Cellulophaga algicola DSM 14237: one gene and its partner. The protein of the gene in region 2 interacts with the protein of the main gene of each other region in a pairwise test. Links are inferred from orthologs where the notes say so. Each region holds a gene or a part of one and is shown on either strand. Other genes may lie near its edges.

Region 1 (15,531 bases), 1.2 Mb from region 2 along the record:
CTGTTCTGAAAAGATTACAGAAGCGCAATTGTCTGGCTTAAACGGGTATTGGGAAATTGAGAAAGTAACACTCTCTGACGGACAAAAGAAAGAATATAAAGTGAATGAAACAATTGATTACATTCAACTAGACGGATTAAAAGGATTTAGAAAAAAAATGAAACCTAATTTTAGCGGCACTTACACGACAAGTGATGATGCTGAGACCTTTACGATTTTCCATACAGGAGACTCTTATTTGCTAACGTACAAGACAGCTATTAGCGAATGGACAGAAACCTTAAAATCCATTTCTAAAGATCAGTTTTCAGTCACTAGTGAAGATAATATCACGTACTTTTACAAACGCTACGAACCGATAAACATTAGCAAATAATGGCTAAAAGACGCAGAGAAAACATTCCATTAAGTGAAGCTTTACAAGACTTTATTGACACCAACAAGCTACAGAAAGGTATAGATAGGGTTGATGTTAGAGAAGCATGGACCAATCTTATGGGGAATGGCGTTAATAATTATACCACGGCTATAGAATTACGCGGAGACACCTTATTCGTGTCACTCTCTTCCTCTGTTTTACGGTCAGAATTAAGCCTCGGAAAATCTAAAATTATTTCCATGCTTAATGAAGAACTAAAAAAAGAAGTGGTGAAGAAGTTGGTGTTGCGATAGATTATAAATTTGAAAAGAAATGAAAGAGATAGAAGTTGTTGCTGCAATAATCTATTTTGAAGATAAGATTCTGTGCGTTCAAAGACCTGAAAACAAATTGACTTATATTTCCGAAAAATTTGAATTTCCTGGAGGAAAAGTAGAAAATGGGGAATCATTAAATGATGCTCTATATAGAGAATTAAAAGAAGAATTAAACTTCATACCAATCATTATGGATGAACTATATTTAACAGTCAATCATCAGTATCCAGACTTCAAATTAATAATGCATGTTTTCAAATGTTTATCTGATAAAAGTGAAATTCAGTTAAATGAACATATTTCTTCTCAATGGCTCTCTTTAGAAAATTTAAAAAAATTAGACTGGGCAGCAGCAGATATCCCTATAGTTAATAGATTAATTGAGCATGGATAAAATATTTAATAATGATTTTAGAGATAGCCTATTAACTGGGTTCATTGATAAATCCTTAGAATCCGACGCTTTATATCAACCAGAACTACTTGTCAATCGAAAAATTCCTAGAAAGAAAGTTCTAACTACTATTATTAAAGAATTAGAAAACTGCGAAAGCTTTTATATATCTGTTGCTTTTGTTACAACAAGCGGTGTTGCTACTTTAATAAACACATTTAAAACACTTGAAGAAAAAGGTGTAAAAGGAAAAATCCTTGTTTCTCAGTATCTAAACTTCACACAACCCGAAGCGTTAAAAAGACTTTTACAATTTCAAAATATAGAATTAAAAATAATAACCAAAGAAGACTCACATTCCAAAGGGTATATTTTTAAGCACTCTGAATACTACAACTTAGTTATTGGAAGTAGTAATTTAACTTCATCCGCATTATCTACTAATAAAGAGTGGAATATGAAAGTTTCAGCAAGATACTCAAGCTCCTTAGTAGATAAAGTGATTAACGAATTTCAAGATGATTTTGAAATAGGCGAAATTGTAGATGAAACTTATATTGAAAAATATGAAGACATATACAAAAAGCAATCGCTAGTATATAAAAAAAGTAAAGAAGAATTATCAAAAGAGTTAAATTTAGAAATAACTCCTAACTCTATGCAAACTGAAGCATTAGAGAATTTAAAAAACTTAAGAAAACTAAATAATAAAGCGCTTATAATTTCGGCAACCGGAACAGGTAAAACCTATTTAGCAGCTTTTGATGCCAAAGATTTTAATCCTAAAAAGCTTTTATTCGTTGTTCATAGACTAAACATTGCAAAAAAAGCAATGAAAACTTTTCAAACTATTTTTAGAGACACCAGAACAATGGGTCTGTACTCTGGTCAACAAAGAGAACTTGACAAAGACTTTTTGTTTTCAACTGTACAAACAATTTCTAAATCAAACCATTTAGAACAATTTGAAAAAGATTTCTTCGATTACATTATTATTGATGAATCCCATCGTTCTGGAGCAGATTCATATATTAGATTAATAGATTATTTCAACCCAAGGTTTCTTCTTGGGATGACTGCAACACCTGATAGAACAGACGATAAAGACATTTATACCTTATATGACCACAATATAGCTTATGAGATAAGACTTAATAAAGCTATGGAAGAGAATATGCTTATTCCTTTTCATTACTATGGAGTCACAGATTTATCTGTTAATGATGAAATACTTGAAAATGAATCAGACTTCAGACTTTTAACAGCCGACGAAAGAGTTAGTAAAATTATTTCTAAAATTGAATTTTATGGTTCTGATAATGGAATTACAAGAGGTTTAATTTTTTGCTCCAAAAAAGATGAAGCCAAAGAATTATCAGATAAATTCAATCAAAAAGGATACAAGACAGTTGCTTTAACAGGAGATAGTTCAGAACAGGAAAGAACAAATGCCATTGAATTATTAGAAAGTGATGATTTAGCAATAAAATTAGATTACATATTTACTATTGACATTTTTAATGAAGGAATTGATATACCAAAAATCAATCAAGTCATAATGATTCGTCCAACCCAATCTGCAATAATATTCATACAGCAATTAGGACGAGGATTAAGAAAGACAGACAACAAATATTATTTAACAATCATTGATTTTATTGGCAACTATAAAAATAATTATTTAATACCAATAGCTTTATATGGAGACACCTCCTTTAATAAAGACAAAATAAGAAAATTAATTTCTGAGGGTAGTAGTATGATTCCAGGAGAATCAACTATTAATTTTGATGAAATCACTAAAGAAAAAATCTATGCTTCCATTGATTCAGCGAAAATGCAATTGTTATCTGATCTAAAAATAGATTACAATAATTTAAAAAGTAGGATTGGACGTATTCCCATGATGATGGACTTTGTAAACAATGAAGCGAGAGAGCCTTTCTCATTCATTGAATACTCGAAGTCGTACTTTAATTTCATCAACAAAGTAGACAAAACATTTGATAAATTTTTAGACAAAAATCTTTCTGGATTATTAGAGCTTTTTTCAAAAGAAATTAACAACGCAAAAAGAGTTGAAGAAAGTATTATTCTAAAGGAACTATTAAATAATCACGAGTTAAGTATTTCAAATTTAAATGAATTGATATTTGAGAAATATCACTACAAACCAAGTGCTGAAACTATAAAATCCTGTATTTCAAATATTAATTTCAGCTTTATCCGAAAGGAAGAGAAAATTATTTTTATAGAAAATAGAACTTTCAAATTTTATGATGAATTTATTACTTTACTTTCAAACACTACTTTTAAGGAGTTCTTACTTGATTCTATAACTTACTCAATACACACCTTCAATAAAAATTTCAACAAAGATTATTACAGAGATGGATTGCTTCTTTTCAATAAATATAGTCGTAAAGATGTTTGTAGATTATTGAACTGGGAAAATGATGTTAGTAGTACTGTATACGGTTACAGAACAAGAAATGAAATTACTCCTTGTTTTGTAACTTATCATAAATCTGATGATATTGAAGACACCATAAAGTATAATGACTACTTCGTTTCCCCATCGGTTTTCGCATGGGAATCCCGGTCAAACAGAAAATTATCAAGTCAAGAAATAAAAAATGTAGTCGCTTCAAAGCGGATATTATTATTCGTAAAAAAAGAAGATGCAGAAGGAACTGACTTCTACTTCATGGGAGATGTATCAATTATAAAGAATTCTATCCAACAAGCAGAAATGCCTGAATCAAGTAAACCTGTCGTACATTTTAAGTTTCAATTAGAACAACCAGTAAAAGACGACTTATACAATTACATAACTGCAGTAAAAGAAGAGAAACTCGCTCCAAATAATCTTAATTTCGAAATAAAATCAAAAGAAGAAGGAAAAGTATCTGAATTCACAATCCCTCTATATGATTTTCACGCAGCAGCTGGTAGCTTTAGTGAAATGCAAGATGAAAAAGATTACAGTTTGCTTCCCGTGCAAGAAAGATTTGCTACACAAGAATTTTTCGCATGTAAAGTTATAGGAGAATCAATGAACAAGATCATTCCAAATAACTCAATATGTTTATTCAAAAAAAACGTAACCGGTTCTCGCAATGGAAAAATTTTACTCATAGAAAACAGAGATGCCCTAGACCCTGATTTTAATTCTGCTTTTACCATCAAAACCTATACGAGTGAGAAGATTATTACAGAAGAAGGTTGGCAGCACAATTCAATTATATTGAAACCTAACTCTTATAATGATAATTTTAAAAATATCCTTATCAATGAAGACAACAGTAATGAAATGAGGGTTATTGGCGAGTTTATTAAAGTTCTAAACTAAAAAAGGCCACTCATCACTGAGTAGCCTTTCATATATCTTATGTTATTTTCCTTAGAAAATCTCTCTTCCAGAAAAATGGAAAGCTCCTTCTATAGCAGCATTCTCATCACTATCAGAACCGTGTACTGCATTCTCACCAAGAGACGTAGCAAACATTTTACGGATAGTACCATCCGCAGCCTCAGCTGGGTTAGTAGCACCAATTAAAGCTCTAAAGTCTTCAACAGCGTTATCTTTTTCTAAAATAGCAGCAACGATTGGTCCTCTAGACATAAAGTCTACCAATTCTCCGTAAAAAGGACGCTCACTATGAACAGCGTAAAACGCTTGAGCATCTCTTTTGCTTAATTGCGTATATTTCATAGCTACAATCTTAAAACCAGCAGCATTAATTTTGTCTAGAATAGCACCAATATGTCCGTTTTGAACAGCATCTGGCTTAAGCATTGTAAATGTTCTATTTGTCATTTTCTTTAAATTTTGTGCAAAAGTACTATTTTAAATACATTCTACAATAGATTAATAAAAAACTGAAGGTAAGTTAACGATTATTTAAACCCTTGTTCCAAGATACCCAAGACTTTACCTTCATCGCCTATCATTTTGAAAATAATATGACTGGTTTCAAAATTAAAACTCAAAGTACCAAAACTTACCTCAGAAACCACCGCTCCTACCCTATATGGATTGGCTTCTCCTGAATAGGAAGAATACACATGGGTAAGTCCGCTACTCGTAAAATCTATCAAAGGATATGCTACCCCCTCAATAGGCGTTTTTGAAAATTCAGAAATATGCCGGTCTCCAGAGAGCACCACAACGCCTTTTGCTTTAGAATCAGCAATCAATTTTTGTAATTTATCTACTTCATGCGGAAAATTACCCCATGTTTCAAAACCATGCTCATTAGATAATACCTGTATGCTACTCACTAAAATATTAAAATCTGCCGTACTGGTATTCAGTTCATTCGCTAACCACTCCCATTGTGTTGTTCCTAAAACAGTACCTTCCCCATAGGTATTCGGTTTTGTTCTTTTCTTAGTTACCGTATCTTTAGTAAGCGCCGTTCTAAAATAACGTGTATCTAGCACCACTACTTTTACAGTTCCTTTAGGCGTCTCATAATTATGCACAGCATACACGCCTTCTTGGGCTCTACGTGGACTCCCTTTAGGTACTTTAAAAAAATCTAGGAATACTTGCTGACTTTCTTTCTTCGATTTATACTCTACTCCACCATCATTTAAACCGTAATCATGATCATCCCAAGTACCAATCACAGGAACTTTTTCCTTTAATTTTTTATATCCTTCAACATTTTCTTGCGCTTCGTAAAATTCCTGAAGCTTCTGCATGTTATCCGTATCTGCATACACATTATCACCTCCCCAAATCCATACATCGGGATGGGTATTTAAAATATCATCCCACAATAAATTAGGGATAGAATTTTTATTACAAGAACCAAAAGCAATCGTAAAATCTGCCATCTTAGTTGTAGCTATAGCCGTTGTGTCTGTCTGAGCCTTCCCTGGGGAAAATCCGAATAAAATAAACACAGCATAAAATATGTTTTGTAATCTCTTCATTTTCAAATATTGTTTCCTTACAAAAATAGCAATTTCAATATAACCACTATAGTATAAAATAGTATCTTTGTCGCCATGAATTCAGAGGACATCAGTAAAATAAAGGAGCTACTTAGCGTTCCACAAAAAATTGTTATTATACCACATAAAAACCCTGATGGCGATGCTATTGGTTCTACTTTAGGACTTTGGCATTACCTAAAAAACAATGGGCAAGACGCTACCGTAATTAGTCCTAATGATGCGCCAAAGTTTTTAAAATGGATGCCTGGCAGTGCTGATATTTTAAATTTTGAGGCAGAAAACTCACAGGCTAAAAAAGCAATTACAGAAGCAACTTTAATTTTCACCTTAGATTTTAATCATTTAGGTAGAGTAGGTCAAATGCACTCTTTTTTAGAAGAAGCTACAGCTACTTTTATTATGATTGATCATCACCAAGAGCCTTCTGATTATGCTTTGGTAACCTACTCTGATGTTACGATGAGTTCTACCTGCGAGATGGTTTATAATTTTATTGCTTATTTAGACGATACCTCTAAAATTACGCCAGAAATTGCAAATTGCCTGTACACAGGAATTATGACGGATACTGGGTCGTTTAAATTTTCATCTACCACCAGTAAAACACACAAAATTGTTGCAGAACTTATTGATAAAGGTGCAGAAAACACCCGCATACACAATCTAGTTTATGATACCAATTCTCCTAGTAGATTACATCTTTTAGGTTGTGCCCTAAAAAATATGGTGATTTTAGAGGAATTTAATACCGCATATATCACCTTAAGTCAAGACGAGCTTGATACTTATAAATATCAAAAAGGAGATACGGAAGGGTTCGTAAATTATGGACTTACGTTAAACGGAATACGTTTTGCCGTAATTTTTATTGAAAATAAAGAGGAAGGTATTATCAAAATATCATTTAGGTCTGAAGGCGATTTTTCTGTGAATGAATTTGCGCGTGCTTATTTTCATGGAGGCGGACATAATAATGCTGCTGGAGGAAAAAGCGACTTATCTTTAAAAGAAACTGCAGACTATTTTGTAAACTTGCTACCGAAACACCTAAAAGAATTAACCAAGTAATGAAATATCTGTTTTATTTAAGCGCCTTTTTTTTACTTTTTATTAGCTGTGAAGAGCCTGTTGCGCGCAGACCTATTCGTGTTTCTACACCAAAACTTATAAAATCTACAGTAGAGCGTAATAAAGACCTTTTAGCACTAGAAGAAAAAATTATAGCTGGGTTGGTAAAAAAAGATACTGCACATACCTATATACCAACCACCACTGGATCATGGTTTTATTATGAAACTAAAAATGATTCTTTACCCTACCTGCCCCAAGAAGAAGATGTGGTTACACTAACCTACAACATCATGACACTTACTAATGACACCATCTATTCTGCAAAGGAAATTGGAATACAACATATAAAGGTGAATAAACCTAGCTTATTTAAAGGCCTACGAAAAACATTTACCCTTTTGCGAGAAAATGAAAAGGCTACTTTTCTTTTTCCGTCTTCATTGGCTTTTGGATACCACGGAGATGACAATAAAATTAATCCGAATACCCCTATTAAATCATCAGTAGAGATTTTAAAAATTGATAAATACACAACAAATAAATAGTCTTAAAAAAATGAAAAACATTCTTAGTTTATTTCTTATAGCTACTGTTTTAGTAAGCAGTTGTAAATCTAGTAAAACGGCAGATTTAGGTGATGGTATCTTTGCAGATATTGAAACAACACAAGGAGATATCATTGTAAAATTAGAATTTGACAAAACACCAGTTACTGTTGCTAATTTTGTATCTCTTGCCGAAGGAAAAAATCCTTTTGTGACCGATAGCTTAAAAGGTAAAAATTATTATGACGGACTTACGTTTCACCGTGTGATGAAAGATTTTATGATTCAAGGTGGTGACCCTACAGCAAGTGGAATGGGAAACCCTGGATACCGTTTTATTGATGAATTTGCAGATTCTTTAAGCCACAGCAAAAAAGGAATTCTTTCTATGGCTAATTCAGGACCTAAAACAAATGGGAGTCAGTTTTTTATCACCCATAAAGCTACACCTTGGCTAGACAACAAACATACTGTTTTCGGCGAGGTTGTTAGCGGAATAGAAGTAGTCGATAGTATTGCTAATGTAGCTGTAGGCCAGAATAACAAGCCTGTTGATGCGGTGATCATGAACAAAGTGAAAATTATCAGAAATGGTAAAGAAGCTAGAAAATTTGATGCTGTTGCCATAATGAAACAATATTTTGCTGATGAAGAAGTAAGAGAAAAAGAAGCCTTAAGGATAGAAGCAGAACGCGAAGAAAAATTAAATCTTGCAACATCTAGTTTCGTTGAAGCTATAGAAGGTCAGAAAAAAACAGCAAAAACTCTTGCATCTGGTTTAAAGATATTTACGCTAGAGGAAGGAACAGGCGATAAACCTAAAGTTGGTCAGACTGCAAATTTATATTATGCCGGTTATTTTGAAGATGGTCGTTTGTTTGATAGTAACGTTGAAGAAACATCTACCTTATATGGCCAATTTAACTTCAACAGAAGAGATCAAGGTGGCTATGAGCCAATGCCAATGCAAATAAGCATGGATGCACCAATGATTGCAGGTTTCAAAGAAGCTGTAATGACCATGAAAGTAGGTCAAAAAATACGTGTTTTTATTCCCTCGCATTTAGCCTATGGCGAATCTGGTCGTGGTCCAATACCTGCTAGTACTGATTTAGTTTTCGATTTAGAAATGGTAAGTATTGGGGAGTAATTAAAAACCTTCTTTTACTAAAAAATAGAAAAACACCCGCACTATGCAGGTGTTTTTTATTTACTATATCTTTAGCCCTTAACCTATACACATAATGATGATGAGAATTCCCCTTTTCAAAACAGTATTTTTAAGCCTATTTTTTATAGTCTCCTGTAGCAGCGATGCAGAGCCTGAAATTATTGACCCTGTAGACACCGAAGAAACTTCAGATGCTACGGATGAAGAACCCGCTACTCCCGAACCAGAAAACACCCCTGAACCTGAAACTGATACAGCAACAGCTACCAATGTTGTGGAAGCTTATGGACAGCTGAGTGTTTCAGGAAACAAAATTGTAGATAAGAACAACAATCCTATTCAACTACGAGGTATGTCTTTATTTTGGAGCCAATGGATGGGACAATACTACACCACAGGAACGGTGGACTGGCTGCAAACAGATTGGAATGCTACCGTAGTTAGAGCTGCTATGGGTGTTGAGGATGCAGATGGCTACATCAGCAACCCTGCTACTGAAAAAGCCAAAGTATTTGCTGTAATAGATGCTGCTATAAATGCTGGTATCTATGTAATTGTAGATTGGCATAGCCACCATGCAGAAGATCATATCCCTGAGGCTAAAGCTTTCTTTGCAGAAGTTGCTCAGAAATACGGAGACCAACCAAATATTATCTATGAAACGTATAATGAGCCTTTAGATGTTTCATGGACTGGAGTTTTAAAACCGTACCACGAAACGATCATCGCAGAGATACGAAAGTATGATCCAGACAATCTTGTTATTTGTGGTACTAGAACTTGGTCTCAACGTGTAGATGAAGTGGTAGGTAATAAGATTAATGACGCAAATGTAGCGTACACCTTACATTACTATGCTTCTACCCATAAAGAAGAATTAAGAGAGATAGCGCAAATAGCTTTAAACAATGATATCGCCATTTTTGTTACGGAGTATGGTGTTACAGAAGCTTCTGGAAATGGGTATATTGATGAAGCGTCTACCAATACGTGGTGGAGCTATTTAGACGAAAATAAAATTTCTTGGTGTAATTGGTCTATTGCAGATAAAAATGAGAGTGCCGCTGCATTAACACCAGGAGCTAGTGGCTCAGGAAATTGGGCTGAAAGTGAGCTTACTGTTTCTGGAAAGTTAGTCCGTTCAGAAATGTTAGAAAAAAATCCTACCTACTAAGAAGAGGTTAAATTAACACATAAAAAAAGCTCCTTACAACTAATTTGTAAGGAGCTTTTCTATACTATAGAATTCTAATTAATTCTTAGCATCTTCTTTTTCAGCCCATTCTTTAGCTCTCTCAGATCGTTTTGCAGAACCTGGATGAGAAGAAGTTAAAGAACCTTTACCTCCATTATCACTTAACGAAGCTAGTTTCTGAAAAGCACCTTCCATAGCATGGTAATTTAAATCATGACGTACTAAAAACTCAAATCCGTATTTATCAGATTCTGATTCATTCGTCTGTGAAAATTGTGCATTTAATACATTTTCTACGAAACCACCAATTTCTCCATCGGCTAAAACTTTACCAGAACTTGTATTGGCAACCGCTAAATCTTTAGCTGCAGAAATTTTGTAAGCAGATTTATAACGTTCTTTTGAGTGTCCTAATTTTACATGCCCTATTTCATGACCAATAACGCTTAAGATTTCATCATCTGTCATTAAATCCATTAATCCAGCCATAACACGTACACTACCATCAGGCGTAGCAAAAGCATTAATGTCTACTACTAAATATACTTTATAGTTTAAATCTAGGCCATCTTCGCTTTCAAAACCCTTTACCAAGTTTGCCAAACGATCTGCATACGGATCGCCTGCTTCCCCTACAGGATTATTTTCATCCATCCAAACAACAGATTCTAATGACAACTTTGCCATATCCTCATCAGATAGAGATGCAGCAGCTACCATTTTTTTTCCTGCGTCAACATTTCCTTTTTTTAATATTTTACCGAATTGTGCCTGTAAACTAATTGTTCCTAAAGCAAAAACAGCCATCAAAATACTTGTTTTCATTATCTATGGTTTAATTATTTAAGTTTCAAATTTAACTTTAAAAGTGCAATTATGGTTTATTTACTCTGGAATATTTTCAAGAATATCTAAAGTAAACTTCCAAAACTTCTGTACAGATGAGATACTTACCCGTTCGTCTGGAGAATGTGCCCCTTTAATGGTTGGACCATAACTAATCATATCAAGGTCTGGATAATTCTGCCCTAGAATTCCACATTCTAAACCTGCATGACACGCTACAACTTTTGGTTCTTCTTTAAAAACCGTCTTATATTGTGCCTTTAGCACCTCTAAAATAGCAGAATCAGGATTAGGATTCCATCCCGGATAATCGCCACTTAAGCTTACTTTACAACCCGCCAGTTCAAAAGCTGCTATTAAAGCATTCGATAGATCTATTTTTGAAGAATCTACAGAAGAACGTGTCAAACAACCAATATGTATTTTTCCGGCTCCTACTTTTACACGTGCAACATTATTAGAAGTTTCTACTAGACCATCAATAGCAGCACTCATCGTATACACGCCATTGTGTGCCGTGTATAAAGACTTTAATAATGATGCTTGCGTTTTAAAATTCATAACCGACTTCGGTTTTTCAGCTTCAGATAAGCTAATTACCATATTAGGTTCTGTACCTAATTTTTCAGCCTTGATTGCATTCGCCCATAATTCAAAATCTTTTTGAAAATCTTCAACATTCGCTTTTTTCAAACAAACTATTGCAACACTTTCTCTTGGTATTGCATTACGGAGACTTCCTCCATTTATTTCTGATATGCTAAGCTTATATTTTTCTGATCCTAAATACAAGATACGGTTCATTAATTTATTGGCATTACCCAAACCTTTATGAATATCCATTCCACTATGTCCGCCAGTAAGCCCTTTTACTTTAATTTCAAAAGCAACAGCGCCCATTGGTTTAGATCGTTCTTTATAGTTTCGTTTGGCAGTAACATCAATACCACCCGCACATCCTATATCTATTTCATCATCTTCTTCCGTATCTAAATTAAGTAAGATATCTCCTTTTAGAACACCTCCTTTTAACCCCATGGCACCTGTCATTCCAGTTTCTTCATCTATGGTAAACAATGCCTCTAAAGCTGGGTGAGCAATAGCTGTACTTTCTAGAAGTGCCATGATTGTAGCAACTCCCATACCATTATCCGCACCAAGAGTTGTCCCTTTTGCTTTTACCCAATCACCTGCAATAAACATTTCAATACCTTGTGTATCAAAGTCAAAAACGGTATCGTTATTTTTTTGATGTACCATATCTAAATGAGATTGAAGCGTTACCATCTTACGCTTTTCAAAACCTTTAGTTGCTGGTTTTCTAATAATTACATTCCCTACGTCATCCTTAAAAGTTTCAAACCCTAAACTTTTTCCGAAATCTAACATGAATTCAATAACACGTTCTTCTTTTTTTGAAGGTCTTGGTACCGCATTCAAATCTGCAAACTTATTCCAAACAGCTTTAGGCTCTAGTTGTCTTATCTCTTTACTCATAATTTTTTTATCTTCTTCAAAAATACGGATACTTAAAGAATACCGTATTTTTGAGACTGGAAATTTTTAATTTGATTAATGAATAATAAATTTAAAAATGTAATTGCATTAAGCCTACCGTTGCAGTTTCTTCTAGTTCAATGGCTAAGTAACTATCCTGAATATATTGAAAACTATTTCAGTACAGGAATCTACCCCTATTCTTCTAAATTTTTTCGCTTTATTATAGGATGGATTCCTTTTTCTGTAGGCGATGTGTTGTATGCCTTCTTAATTTTATATGCCCTTAGGTATCTAATTGTTAAAAGAACATATATTTGTTCTCACAAACTACTTTTCTTAAGAAATATTGCGGTGGTTCTTGCTGTTGCTTATTTCACCTTTAATATTTCTTGGGGGCTCAACTACCACCGTGAACCCATTTCAAAAAAACTAGCATTAGAAGAAAAGACTTCAAAAAAAGAACTTATTTCTTTTGTAGAACAATTAATTATAAAAACGAACCAAACCCAAATGACTATTACGGGAGACACCACTAAAATGGTAAAAATCCCCTATTCCAATACAGAAATTTTCCAAAAAACAATTGAAGGATACAAAAGCTTAGAAAAAATTCATCCGATACTAGCTTACCATCAAAAAAGTATAAAGGAATCTTTATTTAGTTACCCTTTAAGTTACATGGGTTATGGTGGGTATCTAAATCCGTTTACCAATGAAGCCCAAGTAAACGCGCTTATTCCAGCATTCCGTTTTCCGGTTATTACTGGTCATGAAATAGGACATCAATTAGGATATTCTGCAGAAAATGAAACCAATTTAATCGGCTATTTAGTAACCTTAAATAATGACGATATACAATTTAAATATTCAGCATATGCGTATGCATTGAGTTACTGTTTAAGCAATATTAAAGAGAATGATAATGCACTTTTTAAAAGATTAATAGCTAAAGTAAACGCTGGTGTTTTACAGAATTATCAGGAATTAAACACCTTTTGGTTGCAGTATGAAAACGTAACAGAACCCCTATTTAAAGCGGTTTTTAATTCTTTTCTAAAAGCGAATAAACAAGACGATGGCATTAAAAGCTATAGTAAAGTAGTTTTCTTGCTCGTAAGTTATCATCAAAAATATCCGTTGTAAAATATCTATTTTCAATTTTAAAGCTGTTTTTTTTATAAGTTGATATAAGGATGCCAATACTCTGTTAAAATCAAAGTGATACTTTCCATATACTTGCTATTTAACTTATTTTTAAGACAGACTAATTAACTAAAACTACATATATGAAAATGCGATTACTCGTGCTCACCTTCCTATGGTGCAGCAGTTATCTATTTGCGCAAGATTATTTTCCTAAAAATGATGGTGTAAAATCTAAAAACAACAACTACACGGCTTTTACCAACGCTAAAATTTATGTAACGCCAACTCAAATTATTGAGAACGGAACACTTTTAATCCAAAATGGTAAAGTAGTGCAAGCTGGTAAAACAGTTATGGTACCAAAAAACACCGTTACTATTGATTTGAGCGGAAAGTCTATCTACCCTTCTTTTATTGATATCTATTCTGATTTTGGAATTGAAAAACCAAAGCGACCATCTAGAAGCGGAAGAACAGCATCCTACGAACCTACAAGAGAAGGTTTCTACTGGAATGATCATATTATGCCAGAGAAAAATGGCATCACCGAATTTAAATATGATACTAAAAAAGCAAAAGAATTATTAGAAGCTGGATTTGGCGTTGTAAACAGTCACCTTCAAGACGGAATTGCTAGAGGTACTGGAGTCTTAATCGCATTAAATACAGATGGCACTGATGCCAACCGTGTATTAGATGATAAATCTGCACAATACTTTTCTTTTGAGCGTAGTGTGATAAAAAATCAGTCGTATCCAACATCATTAATGGGTACTACTGCCCTATTGCGCCAAATGTACAGCGATATGAGCTGGTATGCTCAAGGAAAATCTGAAACTAAAGACCGTTCCCTAGAGGCTCTAATTGCTAATAAAAATTTAGTGCAAATTTTTGAAGCTAAAGACAAAGGCAATGATCTATTAGCCGATAAAATAGGAGACGCTAATGGCATACAATATGCGATTGTTGCTGGTGGCGATGAGTATGAAAACATTGCCGATATAAAAGCTACAGGTGCACAATATATTTTGCCCTTAAATTTTCCTGATGCCTATGATGTAGCTAACCCCTACCAAGCAGGTTATGTCTCATTAGAAGATATGCGCTACTGGAATCAAGCGCCTTTGACACCTAAAATGATGGCAGATAATGGTATTTCCTTTTCTTTTACCATACATGATTCAAAATCATCTGCAAAATTTAAAGAAAATATAATGAAAGCTATTACTTACGGACTTTCAAAAACAAAAGCTTTAGAAGCACTAACAACCGTACCCGCAGCTATATTAGGTAAAAGTTCAAAAATAGGTTCTTTACAAACAGGTAGTTATGCCAACTTCTTAATTACCTCTGGTGATATTTTTGAAAAGAATACAACCTTATATGAAAACTGGGTTCAAGGTAGTAAGACCATCGTAAATGACATCAACTTAAAAGATATTAGAGGTGATTATAGTTTAAATACTGATGGTACTGCGTTTGCTATCTCTATAACTGGAGAAGCTAGCAAGCCTAAAGTTGATATTAAGCAAGACACCGTAAAACTAAAAGCTAAAATTAGTTTTGCAAATGACTGGTTAGATGTATCCTTTTCCACAGATGAAGGTAAAAAAATATACCGGATGACCGGGTTGGTGACTACAACCGATGAATTATCAGGACGATTAATTTTACCAAACGGAAAAGAAGGTAATTTTAAAGCAACAAAAACAAAAAGTTTTGAAGACAAAGAGAAGGACGAAAAGGAGAAAAAAACTCCTAAGATTATGCCTATAACCTACCCTAATATTGGATACGGTTATACTTCAATACCTCAGCAAGAAACTATCTTATTTAAAAACGCTACAGTATGGACTAGCGAAGATGCAGGAGTTTTAAAAAATACCGATGTTCTGGTCAAAAATGGAAAAATTACTAAAATTGGCACGAATTTAAATGGCGGTAGCGCAAAAGTTATAGATGCTACTGGTAAGCATTTAACGGCAGGAATTATAGATGA
Region 2 (15,429 bases):
CCTTCTGTAAGGTTTCCTAAAAATGAATCGGAAATACCTTTATGAACATGGAGCCCTAAAATTAAATCAGTTATAGCGTGTTCTTTTGTAACGCTAGTAATTCCATTTACTAAATTGATGTCATAGCGCAATAGTTCATGTAATTTGGTGTCTGTCGCGGCTGCAGCTACCGCTGCTTTACTTAGTATTGTTTTCGCTAGTTTATCTGCAGAACCATTAGTCTTACTATTGTCAACCATACTTAGCGCATACAAGCCGTCTTTGTTACTTTTGGATTTGATAGTGATTCCTAAATTAATGAGTTCATCAATAGTATCAATATTACTAATAGGAATTAATATTCGTTCTAGATGATCAGTTTCTTCAGGTAAAGCATCTGTATGTTCTAAAAGGGCAATATTTTGAGCACCTTTTTGAGCTACAAAGGAAGCGATAGTACATGTAAACAGAATCATAAGTATTGTTCCATTCAGAATAGTTTCGTTTAATAAACGCACCGGCTCGCCAGATGGTGTTTCCCCAAGAATTATAGAATATCCAACCAAAACCGCTGCTAATGTTGCTGCTGCTTGGGCATTACTTAATCCAAAAATTAATCTACGTTCATCTGAAGAAAAACCATAAATTTTTTGTGTACACCATGCAGCAATAAATTTTGCAAGAGTTGCAATAAAAATCATGATTGCCGCAACTTTAATCGTTTCAAAATCTTTAAAAAACACACGGTAATCTATAAGCATTCCCACCCCAATTAAGAAAAAGGGAATAAAAATAGCATTTCCAACAAACTCCACCCTATTCATTAAAGGGGAGGTGTGGGGAATAAGTCTGTTTAAGGCTAAACCAGTTAAAAAAGCCCCTATAATAGGTTCTATTCCCGCAAGCTCTGCTAGACCAGCCCCTAAAAACACCATTACTAAAACAAAAATATATTGAGAAACATTATCATCAATTTTTTTAAAAAACCATCTACCGATAATTGGGAACAGGAATAGCACAATGAAACCAAAAATTAGTATGGAAACTGATAATCGAATCCAAAATTGTGCATTTACTTCTCCCGTTGTCATTCCTACAATAACTGCTAAAACCAATAAAGCTAGGGTGTCAGTGATCATTGTTCCGCCCACCGTTATGTTTACAGCTCTATTTTTGGCAACACCAAGCTTGCTTATTAATGGGTAAGCAATTAGTGTATGAGATGCAAACATACTAGCAAGTAAAACAGCTGTTTGTGTAGAAAATTCTAGTATATAAATCCCACATAAAGTACCTAATGTCATGGGAATACTAAAAGTAAGTAAACCAAAAACTATACTTTTTTTACTATTTTTTTTAAAGTCAACTAAGTCTATTTCTAATCCTGCAAGAAACATGATATAAAGTAATCCGGCTGTTCCAGATAGTATAATTCCACTATCTCGTTCTATTAAGTTAATTCCATTAGGGCCAACTACAGCACCTGCAATTATTAGCCCAAGAAGATGTGGTATTTTAATTTTGTTTAAGATTATTGGAGCAAACAAAATAATCACCAATATTAAAAGAAATTTTAAAACAGGATCTGTTAATGGCAGCGATGTTTCAAATATGTTTACTACTATCATAACTTAATTTATAGAATGAAATATTAATAACTCACTCAATATTTGAGTAATTAACGTGGGGGAGTGTTTAAAAAAACGTTCTATTTTTTATTTGAATGTATTAAAAACAAAAATCATTCAAATAACTTTTCCGCTTCTAAATTAAGATAGTTTGGTAGTATAAATATAAATGAAACTATGAGTTGTATGCTAATTAAATAATGAAACCAATCATTTATACGGGTTGTTCAGTATTACTTATTTTTTCTTAATAGGAATGTATTTTTAGATGGTGTAATTTACTTTTTTTGCAATAATTTAATACTTAAGGCTAGTATTGTATTAATTATGCGAGCTCGTTTAATGAATATATTTTATAAAGTATTCATCAGTCTTTACTCAAGTTAAATGCTACTTGTTTCATGTATAAAATAACTAAATTAGAAATTACTTCGCACTTATTTTTCATAAAATAAGAGTATAGGGTTCGTCTTTAAATAATTCCAAAGTACATTTTTTTTGATTTAACGCATGGCTCCATTTTTTTTAAAAGTTTCCCTAAAAAGAGAACCTACAGGCTTATAGTGACGAAAAAAGAATAAGAACTAATGAAGGTATTTAAATGTTATGTTTAGTTAAGAACGTATTAAGTACCAACCTTCAAGTAATATTCCAGCTGTCCATTTTTTTATACGTTACATTCATGCTAAATATCCTGATTTTTTAAGGGAATCCTGTTATGAATTCCATTTTATTATTTGTGTTTCCTTATTTTACCATTTAGATCTTAAATAAGGGTAATGCTCTAAATACTGTTTTTAATTTCTAAGGGAAAGTTGAACAGTCTATTTTCAAAACAAATTCTACGTAAATTAGAATCATACAATTATTTCTAATTTTTAAAATAGATATTGAATTCTTGAATAATCCGTAGTGATAGAATTGCTTAGATGACATTGGTCATTTCATATATGTTAAATGAAGTTTAACTTTGAAGTATACTTAAAATCATTCTAAAATGAAAAGAATATTAATTCCAACAGATTTTTCAAAAAATGCGCATAATGCTATAAATTATGCCCTTGAACTCTACAAAAGAGAATCTTGTGAATTCTTTATTTTGCATTCTTACTATCTTACTGGATACTCAAAAAACAACCTTTTAAGTCCTGAACCTACCGATAAAAAACTTAATGAGGTAAAAGAGTTAGCTGAAATAAATATGGTAAAGCTAAAGGATCAACAGCGTTTTAAAACGGGGAATAACAATCATACATTTCATTTTTTAAATGAATTTGGTTCTTTTAATGATGTACTTAAAAAAGTTGTTGAAAAGGAAGACATTGAGTTAATACTTATTGGATCGGAAGGAGGACAGGACGATAAAAAAATAATTCAGGGTAGTAATGCCGTAAATACGATGGAGAAGGTTAGAAACTGTCCGGTATTTGAAATTCCAGATACTGTTACTTTTAAAAACCCTAACGAGATTGTATTTCCTACCAGTTTTAAAACGCATTATAAAGAAAAAGAATTGGCTACCTTAATTGAAATTTCTCAATTAACGAATGCACCCATTAGAATTTTATACATTCAAAAAGATAAAGAATTTAGTAAGCAGCAAGCAGAAAATAAAGAATTACTTAATCAAATTTTAGGAGCTACTAGTTTTACGCATCATGTACTATATAGTTCAAATTTACAAGAAGGTGTACGTTGTTTTTTTCAAAGCCGAGAGAGTGAGATGATTGCTTTTATAAATAAGAAACATAATTTCTTTGGTAGTATTTTCTCAAATCCAATGGTAAAAGATTTAGGCAATAACCCAAGTATTCCTGTTTTAGCGTTACATGATTTAAGAAACTAGAAAATTAAAACAGTATACTCTTTAAAACATATGGTAAGAACAGTTTATTTTTAAGGTAAATACTAGTCACCTATGCTGCTGTAAATACGATCTACAGAATGGTACGTCTAACCATTCTGTAGATCGTATTTTATGTAAATTTTTAGAAGGGACTTTTTAGTTACATCCAGACCTATTCATTAGGTCAATGTCGTTACCATTACTGCTTAGAAGTCTACTTCTTCTTTTTTGCTTCAACTAATTCTAATTGACTTATACTCACATTGGTTGTGAAAATTCCGTAATTAACAAATGCTTTGTTTTTCTCTAATTTATCAATACTCCCCACAGCTTTCCCATCTAACATCCGAACACGATCACCAATTTTAAAAATAGGTTTAGGTTTGTTCTTTTCTACATGCGCCTTTACCTTTTTTTCTTTCTTTTTTTCTTCACGGATAACTTCTACTTCCTGAATTACTTCTTTCTCAACTTCGGCTTTTTTTATCTTTTCAACCTTTACTTGTTGCGAAGATTTCTTTTTACGTTTGCTATTTTCTGTCTCTACAATCCGAAGTAATTCTGATACTAATGGTCGCTTCTTTTTATCTTGAAAATACTTCAATGAGGCATCATTAAGCTTATTCCCTAAATAAATCATACGTTGACTAGAATCATATAATTCCTGATAATTCTCAAGCTTAGATTTTACTTTAGTGTTTAATTCTTCAAAACGTTGTGCTTCGCTACGCGCTTTGGTTTCTTCCTCTCTTAATTTAGTTCCTGTTTTTACCATAGAACTACGCTCTTTTTGCAGTTTAGCTATCGTAGCATCAAAACGGACTTTACCGCTTTCTATCTTCTTTTTAGCACGGTTTATTAAACTATATGGAATTCCGTTTTTCTGTGCTACTTCAAAAGTAAAAGAACTCCCTGCTTGCCCTAATGCAAGTTGGTAGGTAGGCTCTAATGTATTAGAATCAAACAACATATTTGCATTGGTAGCATGTGGCAATTCATTAGCCAAAAGCTTTAAATTAGAGTAGTGCGTTGTAATTACGCCATAGGAACCACGCTCATAAAATACTTCAAGAAAAATTTCGGCTAATGCACCTCCTAATTCTGGATCACTACCAGTACCAAATTCATCAATTAAAAACAATGTTTTATCATCACACTTACGCAAGAAATAGTTCATGTTCTTAAGTCGATAACTATACGTACTTAAATGATTTTCAATAGATTGATTATCCCCTATGTCTGTTAGAATTCTATTAAACAAAGTCACTTTACTGCGTTCATGTACAGGAATCAGCAGCCCACTTTGAAGCATTATTTGAAGTATCCCCAGGGTTTTCAAGGTGATACTTTTTCCCCCAGCATTAGGCCCAGAAATAACGATAATTCTATTCTCGTCATGAAGTCCTATGGTCTGTGGGTAGGTCTTTTCTTTTTTGCGCTTATTTGTTAAATAGAGAAGTGGGTGGTAGGCATCTCTTAAATACAACTCATTTGTATCACTAATTTCGGGCATTACAGCATCCATTTCCATAGCATACTTTGCTTTTGCTGCTGTAATATCTATATGTGCTAAAAATTCCTGATACATGGAAAGTTCAGGTATAAAAGGGGTAATATGTGCCGTTAGCACCCTAAGAATTCGCTGAATTTCTTCTCGCTCTTCAAATTCTAAATTATTTAATTGACGACTAAATTGTAAAGCTGCCTCTGGTTCTATATAAACAATACTTCCTGTTTTAGAAGTACCCATAACGGCTCCTTTTACTTTTTTTCGGTTCATTGCTTTTACCGCTAAAACACGACGATTATCTACAACAGATTCCCTAATTTCATCTAAAAAATCTGAAGCTTGATACATGGTTAATGCTCTTGCAAAACTTTGATTTATCTTCCCCTTTAATCCGTTAATTTCTTGCCGGAGCATTCGCAGATTATCAGAAGCATTATCTTTAATTTCACCAAACTTATCGATCACAGCATCAATCTGTGCTGGAATTTCTGTATTTAACTCCACTTCCTCAGAGGCCTGAAAAAGCAATGGATAATACTCTCTAAATTTTTTTAAAAACTTTTTTAGGGTATTTACAGTACTACAAATATTCCCTATTTTACGAAAACCTGAAATTTCAATAGTAGCATTTTCAATTTTCAAAAGTTTTAACTCTTGATTTATAGCATCAAAACCATGATTGGGAATGCGGTTATCATTAGTAAAAGAGGCTACATATTCAGAGGTTTGCCCCAAATGTGTAACAATAGCTTCTTTTGATCGGAGCGGTGTAATATGTAGCGCATTTTCTTTACCTTGTTCCGTATTACAACGTGCTACTATATGGTTTAGAACTGTATAAAATTCTAAATCTTTTAATGTTTTATCGTTTATCTTATTCATTCTTTTTCAAAGATACATTGAAAAAAATATTTCACTATAAATTCCAAAAATAATTCAAAGGTATTTATTCCTGTTTTATAGTGCTTAAGGCTCATATAAGGCAATAAAAAACAGTTTTAGAAGTTTATAATAAGCTAGATACAGTAGTCCTCTGTAGCAATGCTAACTTATTTATAGTATTATGAAAAACCAAATTAAGCTTCTTACATATTTAAGTATTACCCTATTAATGACGGCTTGCGGGTCTACCAATAAAATGACTATGGGAGTGACGACACCAGCCAAAGTATATCTTTCTTCTGACGTTAAATCAATAGGTATCATCAATAGGAGTGAACCATCAAAAGGAAATAAAGGTCTTGATAAAATAGATCAAATTTTATCTGCAGAAGGCTTAAATCTAGATAAAAAAGGAGCCGAAGCTGCTATATCCGCATTTGCTTCAGAGCTAGGAATGCTAAAAAATTTGGATGAAATAAAAATTATAGAAAACGTAGAAGAAGTAAAAAGCGGATTAGGTGTTTTACCGGCTACATTATCATGGGAAACCATAGAAATGTTATGTGATACTTATCATGTAGATGTTATATTTTCATTGGCTTTTTATGACACCAATACAAAATCATCTTTTAAAGTAACCACAATGCCATTAGAAAATAATTTAGGAGTTAAAGTAAACGTTCCTGCGCAAGAGGTTACCTTAAATACCTTAGTGAATTGTGGATGGCGTCTATATGATCCTAAAACAAAATTGGTTATTGATGAAAGAAACTATACTAAAGAAATGCTTTTTCATGGTCAAGGAATTAATCCTATAAAAGCAGTTGAAGCGGTAAAACAACGTAATGAAACTGTGCAAGAATACAGTCGCAATGTGGGTATTGCATACGCACAACGATTGGTACCTAATAAAATAAGGATATCTCGAGATTATTATATGTCGGGTACGGATAATTTTAAAGTAGCACACCGTAGAGCGCTTACTGGTGATTGGGATGGTGCTGCTGAACTTTGGAAAAAAGAATTAAATAATTCTGATTTAAAAATACAAGGTAGAGCCAATTATAATATGGCCATAAGTAGTGAGATTGATGGTGATTTAGACCTTGCTATTTCGTATGCTTCAAAAGCGTATACAGACTATGAGAATAAATTAGCGCTAGACTATGTAAACATTCTCAAATATAGAGTAGAACAAAATAATGTACTAGATCAGCAACGTTCTCACTAAGGTTAACGTATTAATTTTAGCTATTTTTGATTTAAAATAATCAAAAATGATAGGGAATATTCATAAAAGCTGGAACAAACATTTAAAAGAAGAGTTTAATGCTCCTTATTTTAAGGCTCTTACCACTTTTGTGACAGAAGAATACCAAACACAGACCTGTTACCCAAAACAAGAAGAAATATTTGCAGCATTTAATCATTGCTCATTTGAAGAAACCAGAGTAGTTATTATTGGGCAAGATCCTTATCATGGACCCAACCAAGCTAATGGCTTGTGTTTTTCCGTTCATGATGGAGTTACGCACCCGCCTTCATTAAAAAATATCTTTAAAGAATTATCTACTGATATAGATAAGCCATATCCTACATCTGGAAATCTAGAGAACTGGGCGAAACAAGGGGTTTTACTACTAAATGCAACACTAACGGTTAGAGCTCACGAAGCTGGAAGTCACCAGAAAAAAGGGTGGGAAGTATTTACTGATACTATAATTAAGAAAATTAGTCAAGAAAAATCTGATATTATTTTTTTATTATGGGGAGGTTTTGCTAAAAAGAAGGTTAGGTTAATTGATAGTGACAAACATCATATAGTAACCAGCGGGCACCCATCTCCTTTAAGTGCAAATAGAGGCTACTGGTTTGGAAATAAATGCTTTAGCAAAACCAATCATATACTTAACAAAATAAATCAAAAGCAAATTACATGGTAATTAAAGACCATATGCTCAAATTTTCTACCATCAAAATATTACAATTATAACATTTCAAACAAAATATCCGGTTTTTGTAACTAATTTACCATATATTAAAGCTCTAAATTGACAATTCCTGCTAATTTTCAACATTATTATTAAGAATCTTTAAAAATTAAGTAACTATTCATTATTTATCTCGTTTAAAGATAAATTCTCAATATTTTTGACCCAACCAAAAAACACAACCATAATGAATATTAAATCTATCATACTCGTAGATGATGATGAATCTACAAATTTTATAAATAGTGTCTTTATAAAAAAACTAGATATAGATGTAGATGTCTATAAAGCATTAAATGGAGAAGAAGCCTTACAAATTTTAGAGGAAAGTTTAGAGGATTCAGATTTTTTCCCCTGTTTACTTACGCTAGATATTAACATGCCTGTAATGAACGGTTGGGCATTTTTAGAACGCTACAAAAAGTTAACGACTACGATAAAAGACAATTGCGTTATTGTAATGACTACAGTCAGTGAAGACGATAAGGATTTAATTAGAGCGACTGATAATGAAGATGTTAAAGAATTTTTTCAAAAGCCCATGTCTGATGAGAAATTCAGTGCTTTATTAAATAAATATTTTATATAAGCTTAATTTTATTTACGCAGTAGTAATGCTTCTGGCTTTAATTTTTTTTCAATTAAATTTAAATCAAAGAGTGTATCCTGAACTTTTTTAAGCGTTGAAACTTTTAGTTTGGATTGACTCCATTTTGTAATCTTCAACCACTCTTTTATATCCTCTAGTTCTTGACCATAAGCATTGGCAAGTGTTTTATCTATACTCGGAATATTTTTAAATTCTTCAGTATACCGATTAATAACCTCCGTAATATGATGGATTAAGGTAGCGTTATCTGCTATAAACTTATCAGTAGCGGCTATTACAAAACATGGCCAAGGGGTAGGGCAATCATCAATACGCCTAAAAACCCCACGATCTACTAGAGGTTTGGTCGTAAATCTTTCCCACATAAAGTAATCCGCGGTTTTATTCGTTAAGGCCTCAATAGCTCCATCCAAATTATTAATTACCTCAAATTTCAATTTTTTTGGATCCCAACTTTGATTATCAGCGTTTACATACGCCATTAGATGGCTTCCACTGCCAAACCTACTAATTGCCGCTGTAGTTCCTTTTAGGTCTGTAATAGTCTTATAATAGCTAGCTGCTGCCACATGAATACCCCAAAGTAGCGGCGTAGAAATAAATTCTTGAACTATTTTTACGGGATTACCTGCAGAAATACTTTTAACAATACCTTCCGTTAGAATAATAGCTAAATCGGTTTCATCATTTTCAAGCATTTGACACATTTTACCTGTGCCCTCGGGAATATCTGACCAACTTAAATCAATACCTCGTTCTTTAAAAGCATTTTCTTCTATAGCCATATGCCAAGGAAGATTAAAATGCTCAGGAACGCCAATAATTCTTACCTTTTTCATTATTCCGTAAGTTTATTCAAGGTAAATTTAATTAGTTTTTCGGTAGCTACTGTAGGGTTCGTTAAAAACTCTCCCGTACTTCTATTTGCTAAAATACAATTTAAAGATACTGCTCTATGTCCTAATAATTTTGCCAAACCATAGATACCAGAAGTTTCCATTTCTAAGTTTGTAATTTTCAAACCCTTATAATCAAAAGAGGCCAATTTAGCATTTAGATTTTCATCTTCTGTTTTCAAACGTAGTTTACGGCCTTGAGGACCATAAAAACCAACATTTGTAGCCGTAAACCCTTTATGCATTTCATCAGACATAAAAAGAGCCGCAAGGTCATGATCACAAGAAACTACGTATGGTGTAGACTTATCTTTAGACCAATCCGTATGTTTCATAAAACTATTCTGAAGCGCTTCATCTAAAATATGCTTTGCATCGTAAAAACGTAGCAAACTATCAAAACCAATAGCTCGTTCACTCAAAAGAAAATCGCCTACTTCAATATTTGGCTGAATAGCACCTGTAGTACCTATTCGTATAATATCTAATTGCTTTTTATGCTCATTAATGGTTCTTGTATCAAAATTGATGTTAACCAAAGCATCCAATTCATTTAGTACGATATCTATATTATCTGTTCCAATTCCTGTAGAAATTACAGAAATTCGTTTTCCGTTTAAGGTTCCCGTATGGGTATGAAATTCTCGTTTCCCTTTCTTTACTTCTATGGTATCAAAATATTTTGACACTACAGGTACACGGTCAGGATCTCCAACAGTAATAATGGTGTCTGCAAGATCTTCTGGTACTATATTTAAATGGTAAATGCTATTGTCAGCATTTAAAACTAGTTCTGATGCTTTTAATTGCATGTTATAATTTTAAAATTTTATTCGTAGTTGAATTGTAAAGGAAATTATATTTTAAAGCACCCCCTAGATAAAAATCGTTCTCTTGGATACAAGAGTAATAACTAGTTTCTCCTTGTAAAATTAATTTTCCTTTCTGTGTTAATTTTACAGGATTAAAGGAAGAGAATAATGGTTTTAACCTTCCTATAGCACGTTTAAATTGTGAATCGCCAAAACCTAAAATTCCCTGATCATTCAGTAATATCGTCATGAAATCTCCTTTATTAGCAGGCATTTTATCGACCGCTAATTGCAGAATTTTAGATTCCATATCATTTAACCCATTTTTTACAGATGGAAAACGATGTAAATGCGCTTGAATGCTTTCTTCAAGGTATTTAAATTGAAAGTTATTAAAATCTGTAAGATTTTCCAATCGAATAGGATTATCGCTGCAATAAAGCTGCCATACATAATCTGCATATTCTATATCATCTAAGCTAAGTACAACTTTGTTTTTATAAAGATTTTTTAGTTGGGCATCCGTTAAATCATTTAACCCATACTTCGCATCTGTTTCATCTTCTTTACCACTACAAACCAAAGATATTTGAGCGTATTTACGGTGCGTCTTAAGCCAACTTATTACAGCCAGCATATTAATCTGACAGAATAGATCGTACTCAAACCACAATACAATCTCATCTTCCTTTTTATGGTTACAAAGTGATCTGTATTCTTTTAAGGTTTTTTCTATAAATATAGATTTTGAAACCTTATAATTCTTGTTTAAAAACTCAAATCGTGTTTTCCAAAAATTCTCACTCCCCACATTACTTTCTGTTTTGCCTTCGCAAAGCATTTCGCGCCAAGTAATGATAGCACCAGGCACATCAAGAGTTTTTAATTTATTAGTGAAAATATCGCCGTTTGTTATGTGTAGTAGGGAACTCATTTAGGGTTTATTTAAAAATTAAGGGATATAAATGTACTATTAAAAGTAAAGCTACAAAAGAGAATTAACAGATTTCATCCGCCCACACGTTTAACTTTAAAACCTTTCTCTTTCAATAAGGTCATGATTTTATCTCTAAAATCTCCTTGGATAATAATAGCACCATCTTTAAAACTACCGCCAACACTTAGTTTTGTTTTTAATTCTTTAGCCAATTTCTTAAAATCATCATCGGCGCCAGTATATCCTTCAAGTATGGTAATAGGTTTTCCTTTTCTCTTTTCGTATTTGCAAATGATAGGATCATCTTGCATCCAAATTTTAGCACCAGAACTAGGCTTTTCTGGTATCTTTTCTTCTTGATGCTCTGGAAAAAAGTTTTTTAGTTGATCTTTCAAGTCCATTTAAAAGGTATTAAAATATTTTATTCAAAGAAACGTCTGTGATAATTTACTTGTCCTAAATGATAGGATAGATGCGTCGCTAAATGTGTTAAATAATAATCAATCGTTGTAATCTCTTCTTTTGAAGGAATTTTTGGACTATCATTCTTTAAATCAGCTTCTTTAATAGTTTCTAACGATTTTTCTATTGCTATAATTGTATCATCAACCTGTTTTATTAAAACAGGCCGACTACTATTTTTAAAAGAAAATTCTGCTTCTCTATTTCTTATATAATTTGTTTTACCAAAAGGCACACAAATTAATGCGTTTAAATTACCTACGATATGCAAACATAAGTTTCCTGCTGAATTGGTAATACTCTTATCTACTTTCCACAAAGAAGCTTCTTCTTTATAGCTTTCAATTTCTACTTTAAGTTTTAATAAATCTCGTTTAAAAATAATTTTTAATGTTTCTAAAGACATTTAGGTTATTTTTTTATCAACCCTAATTCTATCAAACGCTCCTGTAAATAGTCTCCCGCAGTTATATCTTCATATAATTTAGGGTTTTCTTCATCAATACAATTCTCTAAGCATTTTAAAGACATTTCACCTACGGGATGCATAAAAAATGGTACTGAGTAACGAGAAGTTCCCCATAATTCTTTAGGAGGATTCACCACCTGATGTATTGTAGATTTAAGCTTATTGTTAGTTAACCTTGATAACATATCTCCCACATTAATCATTAATTCTTCTGGTTTTGCTATAGCATCAACCCATTCGTCTTTATGATTTTTTACTTGCAAGCCTTTACCATGTGCCCCCATTAATAAGGTGATAAGGTTAATATCGCCATGTGCTGCAGCTCGCACTGCATTTTTAGGTTCCGATGTAATTGGAGGATAGTGAATAGGTCTTAAAATAGAATTCCCATTTTTAATATAATCATCAAAATAGGTTTCTTCTAAATTTAAATGCAAAGCCAAAGCTCTCAAAACATATTTTGCTGTTTTTTCTAACATTTTATAGGTTTCTTCACCTACTTCATTAAAATTAGAAAGCTCTTTAACAAGTACATTAGCCGGATATTCATTTTCTAATTTGGGATTATCTACAACGTACTGACCAAAATGCCAAAACTCTTTTAAATCACCTTCCTTCTTGCCTTTTGCATGTTCTTTTCCAAAAGAAGTATATCCTCTTTGACCGCCAATACCCTCTATTTCATAGGAGTCTTTAACGTCTTGTGGTAATTGAAAAAAACTTTTAATTTCTTCATACAAACCATCGACTAATTTATCAGACAAAAAATGGCCGCTAAGTGCTACGAAACCAATATCTTCGAAAGCACTTCCTATTTCTTTTATAAATTTTTCTTTTCTCTTTGGATCCCCAGATACGAAATCTTGCAAATCTACACTTGGAACAACACTCATATAATAAAAATTAAAAATCAAATTTAACTAAAAATAAGTGAATTCTCAATTGTTAAGAATGTTTTTGTTCTGAGCCAAATTTGTTACATTTATAGTACGCCACAAATCCGAATCAAAAGTTATGAAGTACACGGACTATACAATCTCTGATCATTCAAAAATTCAATTGTACAAACAACTTTTATTACCTCGTATGATTGAGGAAAAAATGCTAATTTTATTACGACAAGGAAAAATAACAAAATGGTTCAGTGGAATAGGTCAAGAAGCAATTTCTGTTGGTGTTACTGCTGCCTTACATGTCGATGAATATATCTTACCCATGCACCGAAACCTAGGCGTGTTTACCACTAGAAACATTCCTTTATCTAAATTATTTTCCCAGTGGCAAGGCAAAGCTAATGGCTTTACAAAGGGAAGGGATCGCAGTTTTCATTTTGGATCTCAAGCCTACAAAATAATTGGTATGATTTCTCATTTAGGACCGCAACTAGGAGTCGCAGATGGAATAGCACTTGCCAATGTTTTAAAAAAAAATAAACAAGTTACCGCTGTTTTCACAGGCGAAGGTGCTACAAGCGAAGGTGATTTTCATGAAGCCCTAAATGTTGCTTCAGTGTGGAATTTACCCGTACTTTTTTGTGTTGAAAATAATGGATATGGATTATCTACACCTACAAACGAACAATTTAAGTGCAAAAATATTGCCGACAAAGGTATTGGGTACGGTATGGAGTCACATATTATTGATGGCAATAATATTTTAGAAGTATTCTCTAGAGTTAATGCTATTTGCTTAGACCTGAGAGAAAACCCAAGGCCTGTTCTATTAGAGTTTAAAACCTTTAGAATGCGTGGTCACGAAGAGGCGAGTGGCACAAAATATGTCCCACAAGATTTACTGGATACTTGGGAAAAGAAAGACCCGATAGCCAACTATGAATCCTATCTCATAGCCTCTAAAATTATTTCATCTGACAGTGTTGCGCATCTAAAAACAAAAATACAGCAAGAAATAGAGGATGAGTTACAAATAGCCTTTCATGAAGAAGAACTGCTACTTGATCCAGAAAAAGAGCTGCAGGATGTATATGCTCCTTATAGGTATAAGGAATATCCTAAAAATATAGCTACTGAAAATATCCGATTGGTAGATGCAATATCCCAAAGTTTAAAACAAGCTATGGAAAAACATGACAACTTAGTCATTATGGGGCAAGATATAGCGGAATACGGAGGTGTTTTTAAAGTTACAGAAGGTTTTGTTTCGCAATTTGGAAGAGAACGGGTTCGGAATACTCCCATTTGTGAGTCTGCCATAATCTCTGCTGCTATGGGGTTATCTATTAATGGAATGAAAGCTATTGTAGAAATGCAATTTGCCGATTTTGTGAGTAGCGGATTTAATCCCATCGTTAATTATTTGGCAAAATCGCACTACCGATGGGCAGAAAAAGCAGATGTTGTTATTAGAATGCCCTGTGGAGCAGGAGTAGGAGCGGGTCCTTTTCATTCTCAAACCAATGAAGCCTGGTTTACCAAAACACCTGGGCTAAAAGTAGTATACCCTGCATTTCCTGTGGATGCAAAAGGCTTACTAGCCGCCGCTATTAATGATCCTAATCCCGTACTCTTTTTTGAACACAAGGCTCTTTACAGAAGTCTTTACCAAGAAGTGCCCACCGCCTATTACACATTACCATTAGGAAAAGCTGCTGTATTAAAAGAAGGAACCGCGCTTACTATTGTTTCCTATGGAGCAGCAATACACTGGGCCTTAGAGGTACTAGAAAAAAATCCGGAAATTAAAGCAGATCTTATAGATTTGCGAACATTACAACCCTTAGATTCTGAAACTATTTTCAACTCTGTTAAAAAAACAGGTAAATTAATTATTTTACAAGAAGACAGCTTATTTGGCAGCCTTGCTAGTGAAATTTCTGCCTTAGTTATGGAAAATTGTTTTGAATATTTAGATGCCCCTGTACAGCGAATAGCAAGCTTAGACACGCCAATACCATTTTCTAAAACATTAGAACATAATTATTTACCCAAAGATAGATTCTTAAAAGCTTTATTGGCCCTTTTAGCCTATTAAGTATTCGTGCTAAAAAATTATTTCATCGAATTAAAAAATTCTACATACTAATATGATCTTGCAGGCGTTTAACAACGGTTTAACATAGTTTATTAAATACCTTTATACGATTTTTACGTATATAAGTTTTACCTAAATAAAAATAATTATTATGAAGAAAATTTTAATACTGAGTTTACTTTTTAGTGTACTTTTAAATTCTTGTATTGCACCTAAAGCAGCAAGAGAAAAACGTAATTTAATTAACGGAAACTGGCAACTAACGAATGTTTCTTTTGAAGGGAAACCAGGCAGTTTTAAATCTATTTTATTTAATGATGCATTAGATATCTGTTTTGAAGGTAGTAATTGGTTTTTTAGAGAAAATAACAGTACTGGAAGTTACACAATTACACAGTCTACCTTATGTAATGGGG

What was found.
Region 1: the proteins of CELAL_RS19050 (region 2) and CELAL_RS13770 interact in binary tests that used the Escherichia coli proteins (3 or more experiments, as listed by UniProt). The link is inferred for Cellulophaga algicola DSM 14237 from one-to-one orthologs.

What each region holds. Positions count from the first base shown.
Region 1 is NC_014934.1:3,169,546-3,185,076, reverse strand. The notes cover bases 3,203-6,138. They hold CELAL_RS13770 (nucleoside-diphosphate kinase), read right to left. Parts: upstream 4,911-6,138; coding sequence 4,494-4,910; downstream 3,203-4,493. Other genes in these bases: CELAL_RS13760 (DHH family phosphoesterase), read left to right, coding at 6,110-6,138; CELAL_RS13765 (alkaline phosphatase D family protein), read right to left, coding at 4,991-6,034; CELAL_RS13775 (DUF3427 domain-containing protein), read left to right, coding at 3,203-4,442. In the rest of the region: CELAL_RS13790 (hypothetical protein), read left to right, coding at 1-376; CELAL_RS13785 (DciA family protein), read left to right, coding at 376-672; CELAL_RS13780 ((deoxy)nucleoside triphosphate pyrophosphohydrolase), read left to right, coding at 692-1,090; more of CELAL_RS13775, read left to right, coding at 1,083-3,202; more of CELAL_RS13760, read left to right, coding at 6,139-7,126; gliding motility-associated peptidyl-prolyl isomerase GldI, read left to right, coding at 7,126-7,674; CELAL_RS13750 (peptidylprolyl isomerase), read left to right, coding at 7,685-8,824; CELAL_RS13745 (glycoside hydrolase family 5 protein), read left to right, coding at 8,919-10,019; CELAL_RS13740 (M48 family metallopeptidase), read right to left, coding at 10,098-10,865; CELAL_RS13735 (aminoacyl-histidine dipeptidase), read right to left, coding at 10,926-12,383; CELAL_RS13730 (DUF3810 domain-containing protein), read left to right, coding at 12,462-13,529; CELAL_RS13725 (amidohydrolase family protein), read left to right, coding at 13,673-15,531. UniProt on the Escherichia coli protein: Major role in the synthesis of nucleoside triphosphates other than ATP. The ATP gamma phosphate is transferred to the NDP beta phosphate via a ping-pong mechanism, using a phosphorylated active-site intermediate.
Region 2 is NC_014934.1:4,383,452-4,398,880, forward strand. What follows is about bases 6,122-8,955. They hold CELAL_RS19050 (uracil-DNA glycosylase), read left to right. Parts: upstream 6,122-7,122; coding sequence 7,123-7,788; downstream 7,789-8,955. Other genes in these bases: CELAL_RS19045 (DUF6340 family protein), read left to right, coding at 6,122-7,076; CELAL_RS19055 (response regulator), read left to right, coding at 8,024-8,425; CELAL_RS19060 (substrate-binding domain-containing protein), read right to left, coding at 8,434-8,955. In the rest of the region: CELAL_RS19030 (cation:proton antiporter), read right to left, coding at 1-1,607; CELAL_RS19035 (universal stress protein), read left to right, coding at 2,605-3,453; CELAL_RS19040 (endonuclease MutS2), read right to left, coding at 3,668-5,845; more of CELAL_RS19045, read left to right, coding at 6,027-6,121; more of CELAL_RS19060, read right to left, coding at 8,956-9,285; CELAL_RS19065 (nucleoside phosphorylase), read right to left, coding at 9,285-10,154; CELAL_RS19070 (hypothetical protein), read right to left, coding at 10,156-11,088; CELAL_RS19075 (translation initiation factor), read right to left, coding at 11,163-11,492; CELAL_RS19080 (DUF1572 family protein), read right to left, coding at 11,513-11,959; CELAL_RS19085 (isopenicillin N synthase family dioxygenase), read right to left, coding at 11,965-12,915; CELAL_RS19090 (alpha-ketoacid dehydrogenase subunit alpha/beta), read left to right, coding at 13,037-15,013; CELAL_RS19095 (lipocalin-like domain-containing protein), read left to right, coding at 15,165-15,429. UniProt on the Escherichia coli protein: Excises uracil residues from the DNA which can arise as a result of misincorporation of dUMP residues by DNA polymerase or due to deamination of cytosine.